DNA from 3 places in the Bacillus sp. JJ1533 genome. Region 3 is predicted to be linked to each of the others. Evidence: riboswitches for the same ligand, from Rfam matches in the RefSeq annotation. Region 3 holds a riboswitch; each other region holds the start of a gene.
The links. Region 3 has a riboswitch for cyclic di-GMP ahead of V7138_RS07130 (EAL domain-containing protein). Riboswitches for the same ligand answer to the same signal wherever they lie in the genome.

Region 1 (5,591 bases), on a different contig from region 3:
TAACAAACATGCCTTAATATGATAAGCGTAAAGATCATTATTCATTACAGGGACATACCTATTTTATGTAAAATACATTCTTAAAGCTTTAGTTCAAGTTCAGCTTATTGGTATGTACCATGAGTCTTCAGGATTGCTTGATCTATTTCGTTTAAGTATTCATCAATACCTTTAATTAAACTCTTCTAAATAATAAATTCAAATTTGTAATAATTGGATAAATAATCCAACTTATGGTTATTATAGTTTCAATAGAATTGTTTATCAAAATGGTATGGGTGGTTTCGGCTGTGGAGAGGCTGTAGCTAAGGCGAGTGAGCACTTGGAAGGATTTAAGGAAAAGAATAATTTTTTGAGGATTTCATTAACAGATTTTCATCATGTAGGAGATGGAATACAAAATACCTTATTTTCTCAAATTCATACTATAGTTCAAAAAAAAATAATGGTCAGATCGATAATAATATTAAATCCGTGGACCTAGGTTTTGATAATGGAAAAATAGAAAAGTATCAAAGTGAAATAAAAAAGTTAGATGCATTTAGGTAGATATATAATTATAATAATCTACATTATAAAAATAACGATGTGCTAGTTGTTTTAAATTCTAATCATGGACATACATTTTTTTAAGAGGAATCATATTCCCCTCATGAGATCAAAAGAACTGTCCCTTTTATGTTATATGGAAAAAGTGTAACCAATATACAATCAGAAGAAATGATAAATTTTATAAAGAAAAAGTTAACATGTGGAAAGAAGTTATTTTTATGCATATTAAGGAAAATATCAAGGTTTAATTATTCGTATTATTGGTTCTATTCTTATACAACAAGTAGTAAACTATCAAAGCTAAAGGTTATATATTCAGTTAATACCATGCACACAATGTTTCATGTAAACAACATGGACTTTTTGTTGTTGCAATTTGCTTACTACAATCAGGCTTTTTTTATTCATTTACTTAAATCCTCTCAATTTTTGAAAGGTTTATCCGATATATAAACTAAGTATAAAAAAATAATATGGATGTTACCTATAACCACGAAAGATTTTTGATGTATTTAGGTAAGGAGGGAAAAGGTATGTTAAATAGTACCACGATTAGATTTTCAGGTTTAGCCTCAGGCTTAGACACAGAAAGTATGGTAAAGGAGTTAGTTAATGCTCAAAAGCATAGGTTAATTAAATTACAGCAAGCGAAAACAATGAATATATGGAAAACAGATGCTTATCGAGAAATTAATAGTAAGCTTGTAAGCTTTCGATCTGCAACTGAGCATCTAAGACTTCAAACCCCCTTTAATAAACAGACTACGACAGTGACACAACCTGAAAAATTGGGAGCCACAGTTACAGGATTACCATCTTCTTCAACTTACACCATAAGTGAAGCAACTATGGCTACAGAGGCTAGAGGTGCTACTGTTAGTTTTAAATTAAATATTGCAGAGGGGGTAGCCCTAGATGAAGAGATTTCTTTTAAACTTAATGGAATTGATGTTAGCATTGGAGCTGCAGACACAATAGCATCTACCATTACTAAAATAAATGATGCTGGAGCAGGTGTTGTTACAGCCTCTTACTTTAAAGATGGAAATTCATTAATTCTAACTAGTACGAATAAAGCAGCAGCATCTGAGATCTCTATCACTAATTTAACAGTAAATGGTGATACAGCTATAACTGCAAATAAGATAGGGCTCATAAATGGGACAATAAATGAAAGTACAGATAGCTTTTCTTCAAATGGTGTATCCACAGCTAAAGGTGCCGATGCCGTTGCTGCGAAAGTTGTCATAAATGGATTGACAATTAATCCAACAGGGAACAGCTTTACTTTTGATGGAATTAAATTCGATTTGAAGGCAAATATCACACCCGATCAACCGGTGTCTGTTGGAACAAAAAAAGATACATCAGTTGTTTTTGACAGCATTAAAAATTTTGTGGATAAGTACAATGAACTGGTTGAGGAGCTTAATGGAAAGATATCAGAGAAACGCTACAGGGATTTTCCTCCTCTAACAGAGGAACAAAAAAATGAAATGACAGATCGGGAAATTGAGCTTTGGGAAGAAAAAGCTCAAAGCGGAATGTTAAATGGGGACCATACTGTTTCTAGGCTTCTCACAGATTTAAGATCTAGTTTAGGGACTGCTGTTGGGACGGGGGATGCGGGATTTCAATCTTTATTTGATATTGGCATTACAACTAGTAAAAATTGGCGAGAAAATGGCAAGTTAGAAATCGATGAAAAAAAGCTAAATGCAGCTTTAGAAAATAATATGGATAGTATCATAAAGCTTTTTACTTCAAGAAGTACAGAAACTGGTACGACTGTAACCAATGTCCAAAAACATAATGAAAGTGGCTTAGGTATCAGATTATACGAACGATTAAATTTTGGAATTTCTGAACTAAGTTCAAAGGCAGGTTCTCCTAATCTATCTATTGACGTAAATAGTATGATGGCTAAAGAGCTGAAAAATATAGAAGGCGGGATATCCAGAGAAGAGGATCGTTTAGCTCGAGTTGAAGATCGTTACTGGAAACAGTTTCAAGCGATGGAATTGGCTATGCAAAGAGCTAACTCTCAAAGCGGTTGGCTTATGCAGCAATTCGGTGGAGGGATGTAAAAAATAGCGAAGTGGGGGATTTGAACCCTTCACTTTGTTTTTTCATTTAGAGCTATAACAAAAACTCATCTAAGCATTTGGTTATAAATTTCTACTAAATGTAAATGAATTATTGCCGATATTAGCAATAGATTTGGTTTGTTCAGTCGAAAGGAGAAGACTAGTATGGTAATTAAAGATATTTCCTTTGATTCTTCTGTTTTTAAGAACGCTGATATTTCAAGTAGAAATAATGAATTGATTATTGATCACATACAACCAAAAGAAGATAAACATGTAGAGGAAAATATACTAGTTTCAAAGGAAAAGCTTGAAGATGTGGTGGATGTGATGAATGATTTTTTATCTCCAACAACTACTGCATTAAAGTTTGAATTACATGAAGAATTACAAAAATACTACGTAAAGATTATTGATACAAATTCAAATGAAGTTGTCCGTGAGATACCATCAAAGAAATTGCTGGATATCTATGCGTCAATGACAAATTATTTGGGGCTCTTTTTTGATAATAAAGCTTAAAATTGATTTTCTAGTTTTTTAATAGTAAAGAAGGAGTAGATGAAAAATGGCTGTGAATAATCCATATCAAACCTATCAAAAGAATTCATTTTCAACTGCATCGCCAGGTGAGTTAACATTAATGCTCTATAACGGTTGTCTTAAATTTATAACAACGGCCCGAGTTGCAATTCAAGAAAACGATATTAGTGAAAAAAATACTAATTTGATTAAGGCGCAAAATATTATCCAGGAACTTATGGTTACATTAAATATGGAAAATGAGATTTCAAAGCAAATGATTGTAATGTATGACTATATTAAATCACTCCTAATCGAAGCTAACATAAATAATGACCTTCAAATATTAGAAGAAGCAGAGGGATATGTGACAGAATTTAGAGATACATGGAAACAAGTTATTCAAGTGAACCGTCAAAAACAATATCAAGGTGGACAAGTATAGTGAACGCACTTTTGTCACTAAACGGTATAACAAAAGAATTACTAGAGTTATTAGAGCAACCGATTCCGAAAGAGAATCGTGATAGTTTTATTGAAAGAATCACTTCTTTTTTAGACTTGAGGGACAGAGCTATAAAAGAAATTGCTCCTCCCTACACTGATGAAGAAAAGAAGTTAGGTGCTGAAATTGTCCTTATCAACAAAATCATTGATGCTAAACTAGCGGAAATCAAACTCGAGATCCAAACGGATTTAGCCCAATTGAAAAAAAGTAAAGCTACTTCAAAAAAATATGCTAACCCTTATCAAGCTGGACCGGCAGATGGAATGTTTTTTGATAAAAGAAAATAGAGATGGTTCCGAGTAGTGTATCTGCTACTCGGTTTGTTTTGCTAGATTTTTCTGTTAAATAAGGATAAATTGACTATAACTAGTAAAATAGACCTTTTCAATTCGCTGGTAAAATAGTATGATAATAGTTAATGAATAATAAAAAACCAAAGTGAAAAAGGCAAACTATGGGAAATCGTAGGACGCAAAGCCAAGGGCCTGACCCACAATCAGTGGATGGTAGCCGGTTGCCACAAGGAATCATAGTCTATTTACCTATGAACCTTGTATGAGGTTCTTTTTCTTTTGGCTTTTTTTAGAAAGGTAGGACTAAAGGATGAAGAAAATCTTGAAGAGAAACGTCACTATTCTTGCATTGCTTCTAATGGTTGTTCAATTATTCTTTCCATTCGGCAATGCACTCGCTAATGGTAGTATGCTGCCACCAAGTGATATTTCGTATCAGGAGGTAACTCCAGATGATATTAAACTCAGTTGGAATTCTGTGTATGGCGCAACAGGATACAATATTTATGAAATTACTGAAGGGCAACTCATTTTAAAACAAAAGGTGACTTCTAATAGCTATCTAATGAAGGATCTTCCAGAAGGAACCTATACATTTGTCATTTCAACCTTAAACTCAGATGGTGAGTCTGGACCTAGTGCACCAATTAGTTTTACTGTCACATACCCAGAGATGGCTGCGCCAGCAAATCTTTCTTATAAAATTTCGAATGGAAACAATGTTGTTTTAACATGGGATGCAGTTAAATATGCGGAAGTCTATAAACTCTATCGGGTTTCTGAAAGTGGCGAGTTTACGTTACTAGACTCTCCAACGAAGAATAATTACACAATTACGAATGCAGCAGAAGGAACCTATCAATATGCTGTTTCTGCGGATAACGTATTATATGGAGAATCTCCTTCTTCAGCACCTATCCTTGCTGAGGTGGTTCATCCAACGATGGTAACACCAAGTAATTTCAAATACTCTATTACAAATGGGAATGATGTTACTTTCAGTTGGACATCCGTTCCTTATTCAACAGAATATAGATTATATGAAATTACCGAAAATGGTAAAGAGCTTGTTGGAACAACAACTAATACGTCTATTAAACTATCAAATGTTGCACCAGGAAGTTATAAGTATGAAGTTCAATCATTTAGTGACCGCTTTGGAGAATCCAGTGGTGGAGACGGTCTAACAGTTGTTTTAGATGAAATTACCATGGCTGCACCAGCAAATTTTTCATATCAATTATTAAACCTAAATGATATAAAGCTAACTTGGGATAGTGCCCCAAATGCAAAAGAATATAAAATCTATCAAATCATCGATGGTGAAAAAGTATTAAAAAGTACGGTTACAAATACGTCCATCACCTATTCTAAGGCGGAAGCAGGTAAGTATGAATTTGTAATCCATTCCTACAATGATAGATTTGGAGAATCACAAGAGAGTGCGAGTGTTTCATTGACGATTGATCACGTTGAAATGCAGGCACCGAGCAAAGTAACGTCTTATGTAAAAAATGGTAATGATGTTGTATTGGAATGGGAACCAACTTCTAATACCAACAATTATTATGTTTATCAAGTAAAAGATGATGGATCTAAAGTAAGAGTAAGAACATTATCAAGTACGTC
Region 2 (5,591 bases), on a different contig from region 3:
ACAATCATCAGAAGTGAAGATTGTAGTTTTTGTATCCCTTCCCTCTGCCCAGTCTTTTATGAGTGTCGAGAAGGAAAAACCTGATAACTCATTAATAGTGAAAATAATATGAGGGTCAAGAGAATTTAATACCCCTAATAAGTCATCTGTCCTCGACTGTAAGCTAACAGGTACTAGCGTTGCGTTTAGCTTGTTGACTGCAAAGAATAAAGGAATATACTCCTCTACTACATTTACTAATACTGCTACTGCTTTACCCTTTAAATCCTTATAGTCTAACAAAGCCTCATACCTAGCAATCTCAGTTTTTAATTCTCCTGCAGTAAGGCTTTTTGATAGAGATGATAAGGTTACATTCCCATCATCCAACCCTGTTAGTATATTTTCATAGAAATTCATTTAGATAACCCCTCACTTACTATGGAATAAAGACCGCCAACAGTAGCTGTTTTATCCGCGTTTTCTATAAAGTTACTAAAAGAAACTTGATAATGGTCAGCTAACATAGTTGTCAAATTTACCATTTGAAGGGAATCAACATCTAACTCATCCCTAATATTTGTTTCTTCAGATACTTCGACTTGTTCTTGCTCAAGCAAGTCGAACATTGTAGCTGTAAAATCATTAAATGTCATTGATATTTACTCCCTTGAACCATTCAGCGGAACGGTGTCTTATTTCGCCTAATTTATTATCACAACAGTGCGCCTCATTTTCGTATATTATGAAACGTTTTTCTTCATCAAAGTTGTTATACACTCGCTTTAATTCTTTACCATCTATTAAGAGGTCTTTCTCACCATGTACGATAACAATATTACTAATATCAGAAACACTATCTTCCTCAAATGTAGGTAAATACCCTGTATCAAAGTCTACTAGCATATTACTCATACGGTTTCGGAAATAATCAGGAAGTCTAATATTAGATGCATACCTAGTAGGTGGACTTACCGATACGATCTTATCTACTAGTGGATGTCTACTTGCTTCGATCGCCCAAGCACCACCTGAACTTGTTCCGAATAGATTGATAGAGAGATTAGGAAACTTTAAGTGAGCAAATTCCACTACCCCTTTAGTAAATTCCTTCCATGATTGGTAGTCAGCTTTATGACCATGAACCATTAAGGTTTCCCCTTGACCAGTCCCGTCAAAACTTATCACTACTAACCCCTCATTTACGAAGTCTTGTTCATACAGATAGAATTCTTCCTTTGTAGAGTCAGTCGGAGTGACAAGGATAACCACGCCTTGAGGTTCAGACTCTGGTAAGTGAATACGACCACCATAGTTTTTACCGTTAATTGTTAAGGTATGACGAAAGACTTCACCAGCAGATACTTCATCAGCAAGGTCGAACAAATCTAGACACTTTTTATACCAGTCGGCTCTTATACCGTGGGGTTCAGGGTACACCCACTGTGCAAGGTTTAGATAAATACCTGCTTTACGGTAGTTTTCTTCTGCCTTAGCAAAATCATTACTAGATTTGAAGGTGTCTGCTTTTTCTTTGTACTCTTGGGCTTTATTAGAAAGTTCTGTAACCCAACCTTTAGCAGTAATCATTTTTGATTTATGTGCTTTGACAAAGTCTTCATCAATACCATGTACATACCAACGACTCCAAAAACCATTATCCATCATACTTGCAAGAATGGTTTTTTTAATAATTGTATCGGTGGACATTTCCTGTAACTTAGTTTGTAACTTTTCCATTTTCTTCTCCCTTTTCAAAAATTAAAAATATCGTAGAATCACTTTATGGGTTTTTAACAGAGTCGGGATGCCAACTTCATTGTAACCCCTGGCCAAGTGACTTCTTTGTTGAATAACCTTTCATCTCTCGACACACTATTTTGCCTCCGCAATTAACGCTTTTAATTTTTGTTTATCTACTTTATTATTTTTTAAAGGTATTTCTTCTAAAAAAATGACCTTATCAGGAATTTTGTAGGATGATACTCGACTTGCACAATAAGAACGAATATTTTTTGAAGTCAAATTTTTTGCTGCTACAAATGCTACAATCTGCTCTCCATAGATATCATGCGATGCTCCAATGACCGTAACATTATTTACCCCTTCAATTTTTTGAATCACACTCTCTATTTCACTAGCAACTACGTGACGACCACCCTTTTTTATCACGTCTTTTTTTCTACCTACAATCTTAAAGGTTCCGTCATCACCAAACTCTACTAAATCTCCTGTTTTAAACCATCCGTTTTCAAATGCTTCATCCGTTAAAGATTTACTATTATAGTATTCAGTGAACAAACCTCCTGTTTTTAGGAGTAACTCACCATCAACTACTCTATGTTCGGCTTCATTGACTATTTTAAAGTCAATATCTTTAGCATCTTTATCCGTTATATAACCATCGGCAATTGAACCAGCTTCTGAACTACCTAAATGAGATAGGAACTTACAATTTTTCATGATTGGAAAATTACTTATATAGTTTGGTGATACCTTTTCGCCTACCACGCATACCAATTCCAATCTTTCTAAAACTTCTGGTTTTAAATTACTTGCAAAATTGTAAATGGCCTTGAAAATGGATGGTGTGGTTGAAATTTTATTACATTTCCATTTATCCAGTATTTTTACGATTTTTAACAAGTCAAAATCGTCTGAGTGAATAAAATTCGCCCCACTTTTTATGATTGTGTTAATTCCAGTTACTCCGAATAGAGAACTTGTAGGTGCAAAGAAAAAAATATTATCCGAGGGTTTTAACTCCCAACTACTGTGTAAACATTTGAAAGTATGTTCAAATACACTATCTTTGAAAACAATACCTTTAGGTGTTCCAGTACTTCCTGATGAAAATGTGATAAAATCCCCTCTATTATAAAGCGAAGATTCTTCTTCGCCACCTAAGGAAGTTGTGTGGAAACTTTTATAATCATCTGTTGATATAACGAGTGTTTTTGTTTTATTCCCTTCTGCCCATTCACTTATTACTTCAGAACAGTTAAAACCCTTAATCATGTTATCTGTGAAAACAATATGTGGGTATAGTGAATCTAATACCCCCACCAAATCATCTCTTTTGGACTGTGTGCTTAAAGGTATTACTGTTCCTTTGAGATTACGAATTGCATAGAATAAAGAAATATTTTCTTTTACGGATTCAACTAATATTGCTACCTTTTTACCTTCTAAACTATCTATACCAAACATAGATTGATAAAAAGCAACCGATTCTTTAATATCTTTTACAGAGTATCCACGATCCAAGTTAGATAACGATAAATGATCGTTATCTAACCCTTCTATTACACTGGTATAAAAACTCACAGCTTTTCCTCCGTTACAATGGTGTATAATTCACCTACAATATCAATCTTGCTGCCGTTTTTAATAAACACACGAAACGGAATTTTGTAATGCTCCGCTAGACTTGTAGTTAAATTAACCATTTGAAGTGAATCTATGTTTAAATCATCTCTTAGACTAGATGTTTCAGTTACTTCTACTTCCTCTAAATCAAGTAAATCAAACATTACTGTAGTAAAATCCTTAAATGTCATGAATACTTATCCCCCTAAACCATTTCGCAGAACTGTGTTTAATTACAATAAAAAAAGCCCACCAAAAGGATATTGGCGGGCATGTTGAATAGGTAAATAGTCGTAGTTCAAAACAACTAGTTAACCTGCGCAACAAATTCTGTTCCAATCCTTTTCGGTAACCCGGCGATCATAGCTAATATAGCCTTAGACCCGTAGCTTTGCGTCCCTATCTTTCAATAGATTTGCCATTGTCGAAGGTATTCTCTTACTTAATATATCGGCATGTTATCTCGTATGTTGGAATGGTAAATAGTACCTGTGTGGTATGTAAATAAAATGACGAATAGAACCTATTTATTATTCCAATAAAAAAACAAATAGTACTTATGTAGTACAAATTAAAAAACAGCGTCTTTTATACTATCATTTTGACGAATTTTGTCAATTATTAATATCACCAGGTATTCCTATTTTTAAGGATTTAACTAGGAAGGTATTCCTATTTTCAGGGTGGAAGGGTACTGATTGGGAAGGAGAAACAGACGTAGTGTAAGATATTTAGTTATTCTTTTACATGAAAAAGGCATCCAAATGCAGCTAAGCTCCATATTGGATACCTCTCAAAAATTATTTAATTACTTTCATTTCAGTTTGGCCTTTTACTATGAAATTGCCTAGTTTTCCTTCGAAGTTCATCATCATTTGACCACGAACCCAGAAGAAGTCTTGTCGTTCGAACTTGAACTGACCTTTTTTCGCTTGTTGGTAATAGCCTTTTTTTGATGTTAGGGCCGAAACTCCATTAAGAGTTACTTCATCTAAATCAAAGTCTGTAGGGCTATACCCCATTGGTAACAAAACTTGAACGGTGAATACACCTTTGTTTCCATTCATAACCTTAGGCAATACTTCAACAGTTGCTGGAATATAAACAAGGATTGTTTTTGTAACCTTTGTTGTCCATCTGGCGTGATCTGTTGCTTCAATCTCAATTACATATTGACCTGGTTGGTCGAATGAAATATTTCCACCGTTTTGAACAATTTGACCATTCACAGTCATTTGTTCATGTGCAACTCCAGATAGATTATCAGTTGCAGTATAAGCTAATTTTAAATCTGTTCCCAACGCATACTCGTCTGCTAGGTCTAGGTTAATGGTTGGTGCAGTTTTGTCGATTTTGACCTGTACGGTTTGAACTTCTTCAACATTTCCTGCTAAGTCAACACTGTAGAAAGAAACTTCAGTTATTCCTTCTTCACTTACTATTAGGCTTGTACCCTCTACAAACTCAGAGCCGTTTATAGAATAGAATGTATGAGCTACTCCGCTTAAGTTGTCGGTTACTGATAACTCAACCTGGACTTCTTCGTTAGACCATACCTCTTCAACATTTGATGTTGTTTCTGGTGCTGTTTTGTCCACTTTAACTTGTACTGTTTGGACATCTTCAACGTTACCTGCAACATCTACACTGTAGAAAGATACTTCGGTTACACCTTCTTCACTTACTATTAAGCTTGTACCCTCTACAAACTCAGATCCATTAACAGAATAGAATGTTTGAGCTACGCCACTTAAGTTGTCAGTTACTGATAACTCAACTTGTACGTCTTTTTTAGACCATACATTTTCAACATTAGAAGTTGTACCAGGAGCTGTTTTGTCCACTTTAACTTCCACAGTTTGGATATCTTCTTTATTCCCCGCTTCGTCAATACTATAGAAATAAATATTATTCACTGCTTCTTCTTTGACAATGAAGCCTGATCCTTCTACAAAAATAAGACCATCATATGAATAGAACGTTTTAGCAACACCACTTAAGTTATCGGAAGCTGTTAGTTCTACTAAGAAGTCCTTATTGTTCCAAGCATCTTCTACATTTGATAATGTTGTTGGTTTTGTTTTGTCAATCTTTACTTCAGCTGTTTTTATTTTTTCCGTATTACCGACTTTATCAACAGAGTAATAATCAACCTTGTGGGTCCCTTCCTCTTGGATCGTGAATGAAGTTCCCTCAACGAATACTCCATTATCTAGAGAATAGAATGTTTTTTCAACCCCTAC
Region 3 (5,591 bases):
CCAATTCATCTGTTTTTTAGCGTCAGATTTGGCTGGTTATATAACCGGTACTTTAATTGATATCAGTGGTGGGAAATTTGCGACCCAATTTCCTCAAGTAGCTTATGAGTAAAATTGAGGGGAATGCTTTAAAAATGAAACCGATTGTGCAGATTTCATTAGATTTAACGGACATTGATGAAGCATTGAAAATGGCAGAGATTGCTGCAGAGGCTGGAGTTGATTGGATTGAAGCGGGAACCCCACTCTTATTAGCAGAAGGTTTACATGCAATAAGGAAACTGCGGCAGAGATTTCCAGATAAGCCAATTGTCGCTGATTTAAAGACGATGGATGGTGGATATTTGGAAGTTGAAATGATGGCTAAGGCTGGTGCAACACATGTGGTTGTCATGGGGGTTGCTCATCCAGCTACCATTCGCGCAGTCGTAAGAGCAGCGCGTGATTATGGTGTGAAAGTCATGGGGGATATTATGGCAGCAACAGACAAAGTATCCTGTGCCCAAATGCTAGAGGAAAGTGGAGTTGATTATATTATTGTTCATACTGGCTTTGATGAAAGGGGAGAAGATTCAGAACGTTCACCCTTCGACTGCTTACAAGAAGTTGTATCCGCCGTCTCAATACCTGTTCAAGCAGTAGGAGGTTTATCAATTGAACAAGCATCCCAAATGCCAAAGCATGGTGCACCGCTCGTTGTCATCGGAGCCCCCTTGGTAATCGACAATCAAGAATTTAGGCCTAGCTCAGAAGCCGACCAAATTAGAGAAACCTTAACTAATTTTGTGAGAAGAGTTAAAAACATCTAGTGAGGCAGAGATATATTATTCCATGTAAAAGATAGCCTAGATGCCAACACTTGTTTGTATCTAGGCTTTTTAGTCTCATAAAAAAAAGACACCTTTTATTTTCCTCCATTATATTTTTAAAAGTTGAGTATGCTATAGAAAGTAATTAATCGAAACGAAACAGTCGAGTTATTACATCGAAATTGGATTTTGATCGTGAAATTATGTGAACAAACATGCTTGTTAATGATCCTAAAAGAGCACTTCCGATAATGTCTGATGGGTAATGATGTCCTACCCAAATTCGGGAAAGACCAGTCATGACAGCTAGTCCAAACATAATAGAGCCTAAAACACGATTATAAAGTAGGACAGATGTCGAAACTGCAAAAACTAATAAGGTATGCTTGCTTGGAAATGAAGAATCCAATTTTGAGGGAATAAGTATTCCAACACGTTTTTTAATAAATGGTCTTGGTTTATAAATAAATAATTTAAAGAAACTATTCATGACTAGTGTAACGATGGCAGAAATTACAGCGTTATTCGTTATTTGTTTGTATGGATGTTTTTTAAACCACATCACAATCAAAATTAAAAAATATACATAACGTACCTTGTTTGAAACAAGTATCATGAAATGATCTACTAATGAAGAACGACCTGACATCTGATTTATTACTCGAAAAACTTTTACATCCATAATAATCACCTCTGACTTTATTATTTCATCCAAACCTTAAATCATGTACTCAAGGGCTCTTAAAAATTACCAGAAATATTGTTTTGGAAAAACCCAAACAATATAGTGAGGAGGGAAGAGAGATGAACTATATGCAACTAGTGTCATCGGTATTGAGCATGTGGAGTGGTAATAAATCAATGAAGATATTCAAACGAAAACGAAACAACAGAGGTTGGATTTGGTTTTCTATTTTAGGGGTAACTATCCTTAGCTTATTAGGAAGTAGAAACAGCCGAATCAATCAGGAAGTTAAAAAAAGATTTCAGCAAGCCCAAAATTCATTTCAAAGTTCCATGGAATTTAAAAAAAATCCTTTTGATGTGAATTACAATCTTGCAACAGAAATAGCAAAAGAAATTAGACCTGAATTCGAAACCCAAAATCAACTACAAAAGAAGCAATAAAGAAATCAAATGGCTGGATTATTAATACCCAGCCATTTTTTACTTAATTATGTATTTGTTGTTGAACTTGTTGAATGATTTGTTGCGCTTTTTCTAGTTCGCTTTGGGCAAAATGACATGCCTCTGACTCAGGACTATTCGAATTAACTTGTTTTAAATGATGATGTGCAGTATGAATAATATCTTGGGCTTCTTGTAATTTGCTTTTAAAGTTCATTTGCAATTTTCCCTTCTTGAAAGTGTCACTTTTATCATGTGCAAGTTTCAGTTAAATACGCATCTCTATCATTCAAGATTAGGAGCTTTATTTCATCCAACTTCACATTACCACTCATAAAGGTGAGTGGGTTACTTATTGATCTTCCTTAAAATATTGCCTATCCGTAATCTTTTGTTCAACCCAGTCATGTGACAAATATCACTGTTTATAAATATTATTTGGGATATTATAAAATAAGGAAGAACCATATGTTTCTAGATGATTTTTTTGAAAAAATATTGAATATATACTATTTTTTTAATAATATAGGATAATGCTAAAGTAGTATAAAATGTTAATAAGTACTATATCGATAACGGCAAACTTATCGAAAGGTAAGGACGCAAAGCCGCGAGCCTAAGGCAGTAAATGCTAGGGTAGTCGGGTTACCGAAAGTAATGGAGATAAAGATAACTCCCGTTTTCGGTGTAGTTTCTTTTTTTATTTAATGGTAATTCTTTTGAAGCATGATATTTAGGATTAGAACTTATCATTAAATTTGGATTGAAACGAACGAAATGTATTGAGAAAACTTCAACTAGAATTTCCCGGGGGTAAAGAGAATGAAATTGTTCGATCGGTTACGAAAAAGACATCATGAAGCAGATTCAAATGGGCGAAAGATCATTGATTCTTATCTTGAAAGTTTTTCAGATAGCAACATGGAAACATTTGTAGAGGAAATGGCAAACACATTTAGTGAAAACGAAAAGCTAGATTATTATCATGCTATTGCGAATCACTTGGGTTTAGCTTTGTTTTCCGTTGATGTAAAAAAGAATGAGATTACCTATGTTTCGAGGAAAGTAGAAGAAATTTTGGAAATTTCAAAAGAAAAATTAACGATCGACTATTGGAAATCACTTTGGTATAAAGAGGCAATTTTAGATTTTTCATCAATTTATTCCAGATTAACGAATGAAGGTCGAAATTCGCATACTTATCGAATTATTACCCCAAGTGGTACCGTTAAATGGATAAATGAAACAACAATCGCCGTCGACGATGAGAATGGGAATATCGAAAGAATATTTGGGGTAATTGAAGATTGTACTAATACTTTGAAACTAGAACAGAAAATAAATTTTATTACCACACATGACGAACTGACTCATCTACCAAATTTTATGAATGGAAGCAACCATATAAATGAGGTTATTGATAGATTCAAAAACTCGAAAGAAAGATTTGCGTTGTTTTGTGTTAATTTAGATGGGTTTAGCCGCATTAATAATACGTTAGGATTTAAAATTGCAGACGAAGCTTTTAAACAATTATCAGTTAAGCTTGAGCGATACCTTAAAACAGGGGTTTTCCTTTTCCGTTCACAAGGGGATGAATGGTACGCTGTTGTAGAAAAGTCGAAGAAGAATGAAGAATATATGAGTCATGCGAAAGAAATCATTGATATTATTCAAGCCCCTCTCCAAATACAGGATTATTCGATTCGAATCACAGCTAGCATTGGAATAAGTATTTATCCTGATGACGGGACAAACAAAGTAGAACTGATAAAAAATGCAAATACTGCCTTGAAACGTGCAAAAAAAAATGGGGCAGCACATTATCAATTGTACTCTGCCAATATGAATATCGAATCCTTTAAAAACTTTCAATTAGAGACAGACTTACACACTGCTATTAAGAATGGTGAGTTGTATATTGAATATCAACCGAAAGTGGATATTAAGTTGCAAAAGGCAACGAGTGCAGAGGCACTTATTCGTTGGAAGCACCCGCTATGGGGAGACGTTTCACCAATGGAATTTATCACGATTGCAGAAGAAAGTAATTATCACCGTGAGATCTCCGAGTTTGTTATTGATACCGTATGTATGCAAGTCAATGAATGGGAACGGAAAGGAATTGATTTTAACACCATTTCGTTTAACTTGTCAGCTAAAGATTTCTTAAAAAGCTCATTAATTAGTACGTTAAAAGCTGCTATAAATAGGTATCATATCAACCCGAATCATCTGGAAATAGAACTAACAGAAGGTACTTTGTTACAAGAAACAAGTGTTGTTCAGGACCAAATTGAGCAAGTAAAAGCGATGGGTATTACATTGGCTTTAGACGACTTTGGTACTGGCTATTCTTCCATCCATTATTTAAAAAAGCTGCCTTCGGATACAATCAAAATCGATCGTTCGTTTATTCATCACATTCATAAAAATGCTGAAGATAGAATCATAGTAAAATCGATTATTGAGCTTTCAAAGGGACTAAAAAAAACGGTCGTAGCAGAAGGGGTAGAAAACGAGGATCAATATAGTATATTGCGTTCAATAGGCTGTGACTTGATTCAAGGTTACTATTATAGCAAATCAGTCTCTGCGAAAAGGATGACGGAATTTTTTGAAATGAAGCAAATAAAACCTGTGAGCTGTAACACAATTGTTCCAGTGAATCGTCGTAGATATTATCGTGTGGATTTTCCCTATTTTCCGTTGCATACCGAAATGACGATTGTATCCTTCAATGGAAAAGCTGTTAGCCTTGGAACAACGGATGTAATCGTTTTGGATATAGGTTTAGGTGGATTGCGTTTTCAAAGTCATCTAAGGCTTAAACCACATGACAACATTTTGTACAAATTTAGAACAACCCTGATAGGAAAGGATATAACATTCAACGGAACGATTGTTAGGTTTGAAGAGAAGGAACAAGACATCTTTGAATATGGTGTAGAGTTACAAATAAGTGAAGCGGATCGTGATGAATTAGCACAAGTCCTAAATAAAATCACTTTACAAATGAAGCAAAATCCTTTTTTTAAAGATGGTGATTTCATTGATGAAAACCCTAGTTCCTATTTATCAAAAATGCAAAACAAGCAAATGTAGCTTCTGAGATAGAGTTGAAACGAAACGAAACATTTCAATAAAATGGAGATGACGAATGCAGAACCTACAACATCAATTTTTACATCAGGTTTTAATGGAAGGAATAAAGGAACTATTATTTATTGTAAAAGTGGGGGATGATTCAGAGTTCTATTATGAATTTTTGAATCATGCTGCTATGGAAAAAACAGGGTTCACTGAAGAAATAATTGGAAAATCCATAAAAGATGTTTATCCTACCGAAATGGCTGATTTTTTAACTGAACAATATAAAATCGCGATTTCTAATTGTAAAACGATAAAATACGAAGATTCGTATCATTCGTTGCGAGGAGAGAAGCATTATTCAGAAACAACCTTAACGCCTATTATAGATAAACTTACCAATCAATGTACACATTATCATGGCACTTGTTCATGATATAACAGAGAAAAAGCGGGGAGAATTAGAATTTCTGGATTATTGGAAAAAGGTAAATGAAAGTAACCAGAAGTACAGTTCACTATACAAGAATAATTCAGATGCGATTCTAACATTTAATACACAAG

Region 1: it holds a riboswitch for cyclic di-GMP, as region 3 does, so the genes downstream of both, V7138_RS12780 (OmpL47-type beta-barrel domain-containing protein) here and V7138_RS07130 (EAL domain-containing protein) in region 3, are expected to answer to the same signal.
Region 2: it holds a riboswitch for cyclic di-GMP, as region 3 does, so the genes downstream of both, V7138_RS12775 (phosphopantetheine-binding protein) here and V7138_RS07130 (EAL domain-containing protein) in region 3, are expected to answer to the same signal.

What each region holds. Positions count from the first base shown of each region.
Region 1 covers NZ_JBALOV010000025.1:168,948-174,538, reverse strand. Annotated here, with positions in the region: gene fliD (flagellar filament capping protein FliD) at 1,086-2,639, shown strand; gene flaG (flagellar protein FlaG) at 2,805-3,161, shown strand; gene fliS (flagellar export chaperone FliS) at 3,208-3,606, shown strand; gene V7138_RS12785 (flagellar protein FliT) at 3,606-3,956, shown strand; cyclic di-GMP riboswitch class I at 4,106-4,191, shown strand; gene V7138_RS12780 (OmpL47-type beta-barrel domain-containing protein) at 4,285-5,591, shown strand, end outside.
Region 2 covers NZ_JBALOV010000025.1:161,283-166,873, forward strand. Annotated here, with positions in the region: gene V7138_RS12755 (class I adenylate-forming enzyme family protein) at 1-399, opposite strand, end outside; gene V7138_RS12760 (phosphopantetheine-binding protein) at 396-635, opposite strand; gene V7138_RS12765 (alpha/beta hydrolase) at 625-1,719, opposite strand; gene V7138_RS12770 (class I adenylate-forming enzyme family protein) at 1,855-3,306, opposite strand; gene V7138_RS12775 (phosphopantetheine-binding protein) at 3,303-3,539, opposite strand; cyclic di-GMP riboswitch class I at 3,693-3,778, opposite strand; gene V7138_RS12780 (OmpL47-type beta-barrel domain-containing protein) at 4,149-5,591, opposite strand, start outside.
Region 3 covers NZ_JBALOV010000013.1:110,010-115,600, reverse strand. Annotated here, with positions in the region: gene V7138_RS07155 (SDR family NAD(P)-dependent oxidoreductase) at 1-112, shown strand, start outside; gene V7138_RS07150 (orotidine 5'-phosphate decarboxylase / HUMPS family protein) at 135-809, shown strand; gene V7138_RS07145 (undecaprenyl-diphosphatase) at 955-1,491, opposite strand; gene V7138_RS07140 (hypothetical protein) at 1,614-1,937, shown strand; gene V7138_RS07135 (hypothetical protein) at 1,981-2,154, opposite strand; cyclic di-GMP riboswitch class I at 2,505-2,590, shown strand; gene V7138_RS07130 (EAL domain-containing protein) at 2,760-5,042, shown strand; gene V7138_RS07125 (PAS domain-containing protein) at 5,098-5,463, shown strand; gene V7138_RS07120 (PAS domain-containing protein) at 5,447-5,591, shown strand, end outside.